2 regions of the Siccibacter colletis genome follow, and region 1 is predicted to be linked to the other one. Evidence: predicted binding sites of a transcription regulator. Region 1 holds the regulator's gene; the other holds the start of a gene.

Evidence for each region. The regulator CRP, encoded in region 1, controls carbon source genes, mostly activating them, when cyclic AMP is high. The targets are predictions, from matches to a motif close to ATGTGANNNNNNTCACAT.
Region 2: the regulator CRP is predicted to act here: its motif matches at 2,147-2,164, upstream of KFZ77_RS17030 (glycine dehydrogenase).

What each region holds. Positions count from the first base shown of each region.
Region 1 is NZ_CP074352.1:328,844-333,257, forward strand. Features, by position in the region: gene KFZ77_RS01540 (YccS/YhfK family putative transporter) at 1-1,399, opposite strand, end outside; gene crp (cAMP-activated global transcriptional regulator CRP) at 1,460-2,092, opposite strand; gene KFZ77_RS01550 (OsmC family protein) at 2,398-2,802, shown strand; gene KFZ77_RS01555 (phosphoribulokinase) at 2,848-3,717, opposite strand; gene KFZ77_RS01560 (YheU family protein) at 3,783-4,001, opposite strand; gene KFZ77_RS01565 (hydrolase) at 3,998-4,414, opposite strand, start outside.
Region 2 is NZ_CP074352.1:3,553,224-3,557,637, reverse strand. Features, by position in the region: gene pmbA (metalloprotease PmbA) at 1-1,075, shown strand, start outside; gene cybC (cytochrome b562) at 1,131-1,520, shown strand; gene KFZ77_RS17035 (Hok/Gef family protein) at 1,715-1,876, opposite strand; gene KFZ77_RS17030 (glycine dehydrogenase) at 2,334-2,657, shown strand; gene KFZ77_RS17025 (SFCGS family glycine-rich protein) at 2,675-3,037, shown strand; gene KFZ77_RS17020 (DUF4312 family protein) at 3,039-3,335, shown strand; gene KFZ77_RS17015 (DUF4311 domain-containing protein) at 3,432-4,208, shown strand; gene KFZ77_RS17010 (DUF4310 family protein) at 4,219-4,414, shown strand, end outside.

The DNA.
Region 1 (4,414 bases):
TGACGGTAAAGCCTATCGTCGCCCAGCCGTAGCTTTTGCGGATGATCAGATAGCTCACCAGCGTAATCGCCAGCATCGCCAGCAGGGCGAATCCTTCCGGGAAGTGGAAATGCAGCGCCACGCCGGCAATCAGCAGCCCCGCCATGGTGCCGCCAGCACGGTGGAAGATCCGCACCCGCGTGGCGCCGTAGCCGTTCTGGGTAACGAACATAATGGTCATCAGGATCCAGTACGGTTTCGGCAGATGAAACGCGTTGCCCACCAGGCTGGCGATGCTCAGCATCACGGCGATACGCGCGGCGTTGCGCAGGGCCGCAGATTTAAAAGAGAGGTAACTTTTTAACGCCGGGAACAGCGGCAGGCGGCGCTGCCGGTCCTCCATCATGTCGCGCACGTACAGAGGGCGCTGGGTGCGCAGCACGCGGGCGATGCGGCTGAAGTGATAATCAAAAAATTGCCCGACCGGGTTATCGGGATGCTGACGGGCGATCTTTTCCAGCGCTTCGCTCTGCTTATCCATCGAAAAACGCGTCGGATAGCGGTGATAGAGAATATCGTCGGCAAGCGTGCGCAGCCGGCCGGCGACAGTTTGCGCTGTCCAGCGAATGACTTTTTCGGCGTGGGTCTGCTTCACCAGCTTTTGTACCTCTTCCGGCTGGTGCAGGCTGACCGAGATATGCTCCTGCAGGTCGAGCGCAATCTGGAACGCGCGCAGCAGGCGCCGGTAATCATTCTGGCGGTTGGCGGCCAGCATGTGCAGCTGCTGATAACACTGGCTGATGAGATCCACCACCTTCTGCTGATGTGCCAGCAATGGCGGTAGCGCGGTATCCGGGTCGGTATGCCGGGTAAGCATGCTGTATTTCGCTTCACAGTAGCTCGCCAGTTCGCGATAGAGCAGACTGAGTGTCTCCCGCAGCGGCTGTTCACGCCACAGCCAGAACCAGAACCAGTTGAACGCGCCGTACCACAGCGTGCCGAGGGTGTAGATGAGCATTGGTTGCCAGACCGGCATGTTGCCGGCGAGGCTTAGGGTAAAGATCGCGGCGATAAGCGAGGCCGGGAGCAGGCGCGCATGCAGGCTGCTGATCTCCGCCGTCACGCCAAGCACCAGCGCCATGACGCTCAGAATAATCGGCAGAGGAAGTTGCTGATAAAGCAGAAGCTGGACTGCGAGACTACTGAGGGCAAACAGCGAGCCGCCGATAAACAGGCGTTTGAAGAAGCGTTTATGAGGTGTATCCAGCCCGGCAATATTGCAGCAGGCAGGCACCAGCGAGAAGAGCAAGCCCTGTTGCAGATGGCCCAGTATCAGGCCCACCGCCACGGGAATACAGAGCACCAGCGTTTGTCGGAGTGCGTAGTTAACTTCGGGGTGGTAAATCAGCCTGCGCCACATAGCCAACGAGCAGAGACAACAACGGCGTGCTACTCGCGTAACACGCCGTTGCGAAGCGGCTTAACGGGTTCCGTAAACCACGATGGTTTTACCGTGTGCGGAGATCAGGTTCTGATCTTCCAGCATTTTCAGAATACGGCCTACGGTTTCGCGGGAGCAGCCCACGATCTGGCCAATTTCCTGACGGGTAATTTTGATCTGCATTCCGTCCGGGTGGGTCATCGCGTCAGGCTGCTTTGCAAGGTTCAGCAGGGTCTGGGCGATACGGCCGGTTACGTCGAGGAAGGCGAGGTTGCCCACTTTCTCGGAGGTGACCTGCAAGCGACGCGCCATCTGCGAGGAGAGGCGCATCAGGATGTCCGGGTTCACCTGGATCAGCTGACGGAATTTTTTATAGGAGATCTCAGCGACTTCACAGGCGGTTTTCGCGCGAACCCAGGCGCTACGCTCCTGGCCCTCTTCAAACAGGCCAAGCTCGCCAATAAAGTCACCCTGATTCAGATAGGACAGGATCATCTCCTTGCCTTCTTCATCTTTGATCAGCACTGCCACTGAGCCTTTAACGATGTAGTACAACGTTTCCGCTTTTTCACCCTGGTGAATCAGCGTGCTCTTAGATGGGTACTTATGAATGTGGCAATGAGACAAGAACCATTCAAGAGTCGGGTCTGTTTGCGGTTTGCCAAGCACCATGCGCTGTTATCCTCTGTTATAAACTGGCTCCAGAGTCCGGGTTATGCCCCTGCTCTGGGGTTGCTGTCATATATTCCCGCATCCCGGGAAGTGGCGCTCGTCAGATTTCGTCGCCTTTAATGAGTAAAATCCGCCGCATACATGCATAACATCAATGTTACATGATTACAGCCAGACTGTTTTAGCATAGCTTTTCATGAGTGTCTTGTATTGTCTCGTTTCAGCTTGACGCAGGTCGCCTTTCGTTGCCTGTTTTGCGGGCGACGAGTAATCTGTCGTCAAATCAGCAAGTCAGGAGAAGGCAAATGCAGGCACGTGTTAAATGGGTGGAAGGCCTGACCTTCCTGGGTGAATCTGCCTCCGGGCATCAGGTGCTGATGGACGGCAACTCCGGCGATAAAGCGCCAAGCCCGATGGAGATGGTACTGATGGCCGCAGGTGGTTGTAGCGCGATTGACGTAGTGTCGATTCTGCAGAAGGGGCGTCACGACGTGACCAACTGCGAGGTGAAGCTTACCTCCGAACGCCGGGAAGAGGCGCCGCGCCTGTTCACGCACATTAATCTGCACTTTATCGTTACCGGTAAAGCGCTCAAAGACGCGGCGGTAGAGCGGGCGGTGTCGCTCTCGGCAGAGAAATACTGCTCGGTGGCGTTGATGCTGGAGAAAGCGGTGAACATCACCCACTCGTATGAGGTGATTGAAGCCTGACGGCAGGGCGGCGCTGACAGGCTTCATGCAGTCAGCGCCGCACCGTTATTCGATTTTTTTCCCTTCCATCAACCGCTGCACCAGCGGCATCATAATCAGCTCCATCGCCAGCCCCATCTTGCCGCCCGGCACCACTAACGTATTCATGTGAGAAATAAATGAACCCTGCAGCATGGCCAGCAGCCAGGGGTAATCGATGCCCTCCAGATTGCGGAAGTGGATCACCACCAGACTCTCGTCCAGCGACGGGATAGTTTTCGCTGCGAATGGGTTGGAGGTATCCACCGTCGGCACGCGCTGGAAGTTGATATGGGTGCGCGAGAACTGCGGGGTGATGAAGTTGATGTAATCCTCCATCGAACGCACCACGGAGTCCATTACCGCCTCGCGCGAGTGACCGCGCTCGCTGGTATCACGCACCAGCTTCTGGATCCATTCAAGGTTAACGATGGGCACCACGCCCACCAGCAGATCAACATGCTGCGCCACGTCGTGCTGCGGCGTGACCACACCGCCGTGCAGCCCTTCGTAGAACAGCACGTCCGTTGGCTCCGGGAGCGGCTGCCACGGCGTGAAGGTGCCGGGAACCTGATTCCACGGCACTGCTTCATCGTAAGTATGAAGGTATTTACGCGACTGGCCGCTGCCGCTGCGCCCGTATTCGCTGAATGTCTCTTCCAGCAGGCCGAAGTCGTTAGCTTCCGGGCCGAAGTAGCTGATGTGGCGACCGAGATCGCGCGCTTTGCGGATCGCCATGTCCATTTCAGGCCGGGTGTAGCGATGGAAGCTGTCGCCCTCGATTTCGGCGGCGTGCAGATTGAGCTGGGTGAAAATCTTACGGAAGGCGAGGCTGGTGGTGGTGGTACCGGCTCCGCTGGAGCCGGTCACGGCAATAATCGGGTGCCTGGCTGACATAGGAAACTACTCCCTTGATGGGTACGCGACGTCACTGCACAGGCGGGAACAGGTTCTGAACGTCGTCAGCCGTGGAACTGACCGCGCGGCATAATGTTAATGGTTTCATGCAGTTCAGACCAGACCAGTACCGCTTCGCCCGTTTGCAGTTGACGTTTTACGTCCGAGACTTTTTGTTCGAGGCTGCGTTCATGTTCACCATAATCGGTGCCTTCGCGCAACACAAAAGATTCGAGCAGGTTATCGAGCGTGTCGGGATCGAGTTCTTTCCAGGGAATAATCATCGCACATCCAGATAGTGAGTCAGCCAGTCAGGCACACGCTGTTCAAGCCACATCTGCGGGCGGCGCAGCGTACCGCTTACGAAACCCACATGCCCGCCATGGTCGGTCAACTGGTATTCAATCGACGGCGGCAGCAGCGTCGGGTCGGGTATCACGTGATGATCCATAAAGGGATCATCTTTAGCATGGATGATAAGCATCGGTTTTGCGACATTGGGCAGCATCGGCATGGCGCTGCACTGGCGGTAGTAGTCCAGCGCGTCTGCAAAACCGTGGATTTTCGAGGTGATAAGATCGTCGAAGTCGCGCAAGCCGCGGATCTGCTTCAGCTGCTTGATACTGACCGGTAACGTGCCGGGATAGGCGTGCAGCTTGCGCGCCGCGTTGGCTTTCAGCAGGTTGAGCAGATAACG
Region 2 (4,414 bases), 840 kb from region 1:
GCAGGCGGCGCTGGACATTGCGCGCTACACCTCCCCGGACCCGTATGCTGGCGTGGCGGAGAAAGAACTGCTGGCCTTTGAAGCGCCGGATCTTGACCTGTTCCATCCGGCGGACATCGACCCGGATCGCGCCATCGAACTGGCGGCCCGCGCCGAACAGGCGTCCCTGAACGGCGATCCGCGCATCACCAACACCGAGGGCGGCAGCTTCAACAGCCACTACGGCGTGAAGGTATTCGGCAACAGCCACGGCATGTTGCAGAGCTACTGCTCGACCCGCCACTCGCTCTCCAGCTGCGTGATTGCTGAAGAGAACGGCGACATGGAGCGCGATTACGCCTATACCATTGGCCGCGCGCTGGGCGATCTGGAGTCCCCGGAGTGGGTCGGCCAGGAGTGCGCCCGTCGTACCCTGTCGCGCCTGTCGCCGCGCAAATTGCCGACCATGAAAGCCCCGGTGATCTTTGCCCGTGAAGTGGCGACCGGTCTGTTCGGACATCTGGTGGGTGCCATCAGCGGCGGCGCGGTCTACCGTAAGTCCACCTTCCTGCTGGACTCCCTCGGCAAGCAGATCCTGCCGTCGTGGCTCACCATCGAAGAGCACCCGCACCTGCTTAAAGGCCTCGCCTCGACGCCGTTCGACAGCGAAGGCGTGCGCACCGAGCGTCGCGACATCATCAAAGACGGCATTCTGACGCAGTGGCTGCTTACTAACTATTCCGCGCGCAAGCTGGGGCTGAAAAGCACCGGTCACGCGGGCGGCATCCACAACTGGCGCATCCAGGGCCAGGGCCTCGGCTTTGACGCGCTGCTAAAAGAGATGGGCACCGGGCTTATCGTCACCGAGCTGATGGGTCAGGGCGTCAGCGGTATTACCGGCGACTACTCGCGCGGCGCGGCGGGCTTCTGGGTAGAGAACGGCGAAATCCAGTATCCGGTGAGCGAAATCACCATTGCCGGCAACCTGAAGGATATGTGGAGCAATATCGTGACCATTGGCGACGATATTGAAACGCGCAGCAATATTCAGTGTGGGTCCGTACTGCTTCCGGAGATGAAGATCGCCGGCCAGTAATATCAGGGGAGCGCAACGCTCCCCTTTTTCATCACAACAATAAAAAGGTGCCGTCATGCGTAAGACACTGTTAGCAATGTTGACCGTTTCATCCCTGTTTGTTGCCTCATCGGCGGCTTTTGCTGCCGATCTGGACGAAGACATGGACATCCTGAGTGAAAACTATCAAATCGTACTCAAAACCGATGACGCCGGTGAAATGAAAACCGCGCTCGGCAAGATGCGCGCCGCCGCGCTGGATGCAAAAAAATCCGCCCCGGTGAAGCTGGAAAACAGCGCCCCGGACAGCGCAGAGATGCAAGATTACCGCCACGGGCTGGATACGCTGGTGGGGCAGATTGATGACGCGCTGGCGCTGGCAGGTGCCGGAAAAGTGAAAGAGGCGCAGACCGCTGCCGAAGCCTTCAAAACCACGCGCAATACCTACCACAAGAAGTACCGCTAATCATCAGGGCCAGCGCCACCGCGCTGGCCTGCGTCGTATCATCGCAATATGACGTTGCCCCCGCAGACGTTACCCGCCGTTCGTTCGCTTTTTACGTCGCCCGACGCTTTTCAGAAAGTGGCGTACTTTGGCGAAAAAAGGGTGCCTGAGAGCCTCTCGCCCCACAACGGTAGCGGGGGTTTCCCCCCGCCGGTTTACCTTCGCGTACTGGGTTCGTAAGCCAGTCGCACCGCGACTTCATACTCACCATAGCGGATCCTGATCTCGCACAGCGCGGGCCGTGTGAGCAGGGCAATGGTCACTGTCGTCAGACAGACGATCAGCACCGCCGCCATCGTCAATGCGTGTCGTTTCATGGTTACGCCTCCTTGCTTTGCAGCAGTGAAAAGGCTAACCTTCCGTTGTTGGTTTGGAAGGGAAAGCCTCACTTTGATGAATAATCAGGTGGGGCTTTTTACTGCCTGCCGTTCACGACAGACAAACCAGTCCTGCGCTCAAGACAGCCAGTCTCAAGCACCCACGCTCATTCTATCCAGCCGTCATAAGCCGCGCTTATTTCCTGTGTAATCCTTCGGCGCACGCCGCAAAACAGAACCCGCTTTTTTTCGCCTGTCCGCCTCCCTTTCAGGTGATATTCATCACATAAACCCAGCATAAAGTAATCATTCACGCGATTTATGTGGAACAGATCACTGCCGCCGCTCGCGCTTCCACATGGAAGTGGAAAAGAACTCGCTACAAACCCCACCAGCCCACCGTTAGTGTTACCCCATCGCAACACAGAATATATGCAGCGTTAACAACGGAGCGGTAATGAACGACGCAGTGTGTCAACAAACGGAACAGACCGCGCAACTCGGCGATCGCATGCTGGCCTGGGTATTCGCCCTGCTTAAGCGTAACCACATCACGCCAAACGCGGTGCAGGAGCAGATGCTCAGCTCGCACGTGCGGGCGATGGCGCACCGGTCAGTGAGCGGCGAGCCGCTGCCGGACGTGGAAGCAGAGCTGTTCGACGAAATCTCCGAGGAGTCGATGCAGCTGGCGCAGGCGGTGGTGGATGAATTCGGCAACCTGCCGGTGGAAGAGGCCTGGCTTTTGTCGGTGCACTTCGAAGTGGCGAAAGACAATCTCTAAGCGCAAAGGAGCGGAATATGGAACAGATTACAGTGGTGATTGGCGACCGTCTGGGCAAAGGCCAGAAAGTGGGCGCAGGGGTTGAGAAAGCCGGTGGCCGTGCGGTAGTGGTGCCGGGCGTGGCGGCGGATATGAAGCTGGGCGACGTTATGAAAGCGGAAAACGCCACCTTCGGGATCTCATTTTGCGGCAGCGGCGGGGCCGGGGCAATCACTGCCCAGACCAAACACGGCTACAAAGCAAAATACGGCATGCGCTCGGTGGAAGAGGGCGTAACGGCCATCAATGAAGGCTGCAACGTCCTGGGCTTCGGCTTTATGGATAAAGAAGAGCTGGGTGAACGCCTGGTGGAAGCCTGGAAGAAGAAGTACGGCAACTGACATGAAAGAGAAATTCACCACCACGGTGAGGGTCAGCGGTAAAGGAGAGAGTAAGGCGCGGGCCTTCTCTGACGCCCTGAGCCACGTTCAGAGGGCGATGCTGAAGTCCTCCAGCCAGGTTTTGCTGCGTATTGAGCCACAGGATGTGCAGGTTGTTCATGCGCGGGAAACGGTGCGGAAAGAGGCGTTTCTGTTTTTCTTTCTGCGCCGTGAAAGACGCATTTTCAGCGTGGAGCTGGAAGTGACTGTCAACGTGACCGCGATTAATCCCGATAAGGTCGATTTCGTCACGCAGTAATCCACTTTCCCTCCGAATATCCCGCTGGGCGTTGCCGATGCGCGACGCTCCGGGTAGTCGCTTGCGGGGACCACAACACAACAGAAGGACGGAGTAATGTTCTTAATAATATTAATAAAATCGCTCATCATCGGCGCGCTGGTTGGCGTCGGTGTGGGGGCCGGGGCTGCTCGCATGTTTCATGCTCCCACCACCCAGGGAATGGGGGCATTTCGTACGCTGGGGGAGCTTAACTCCTGCGAAGGCGATCCCGCCTCGCATTTCTCGTTTGGTCTGGGCTTCTTCTTCAACGCCTGGGCGTCGTCGGTGGCTGCCGGCTCGTTCACCCAGGACGTTGACCATCGCATCATTCCGAACTGGGGTGCGGCGGCGCTGATGATGAAAAACCGCAACGTGGCGGAAACCCTGCACGATCCGAAGAAGATGGCCATTGCTTGTGGCGTCATCGGCATGATCGTGGTTGCCTTCCTCAACACCACCGCGTCCGCGGTGCCGGCTGCGCTGCAGGTGACGGCCGTTAAGGTGCTGGTCCCTGCCGCTAACCTGCTGGTCAATACCGTGATGCCGGTGATTTTCTGGCTGGCGGCCATCGATGCCGGTAAGAAATCGGGCTTCTGGGCCACGGTATTCGGCGGCGCAGCGCAGCTGATCATGGGGAACGCCGTACCGGGTCTGGTACTGGGCATTCTGATTGGTAAGGGCGTAGAAGAGAGCGGCTGGAATCGCGTCACCAAAGTGATGATGACGGCCATCGTTGCGCTGTTCGTACTGAGCGCGTTCTTCCGCGGCTTCGACATCAAGATGATCGAGTCCTTCCACCTGGGCGTGCCGAACTGGCTCGACCTGATCCACAACGCGGTCAGCGGCAAATAAGGGGCTGATGATGGAAGAGAATAAAGGTTTCTGGTATGCCGACTGGTCGTTCCCGATCCTCGTCGGCCTGCTCTCCTCCGGCGTGTTTGCCGGGACGCACATGTACTACCTCTACGGTATCGGCGCGTTTAACGAAGTGGCATTTGTAGCAATGCTGAAAGCGGGCATGGATACCGGCGTCTACGGCGCGGTGGCGGCGTTCGGTG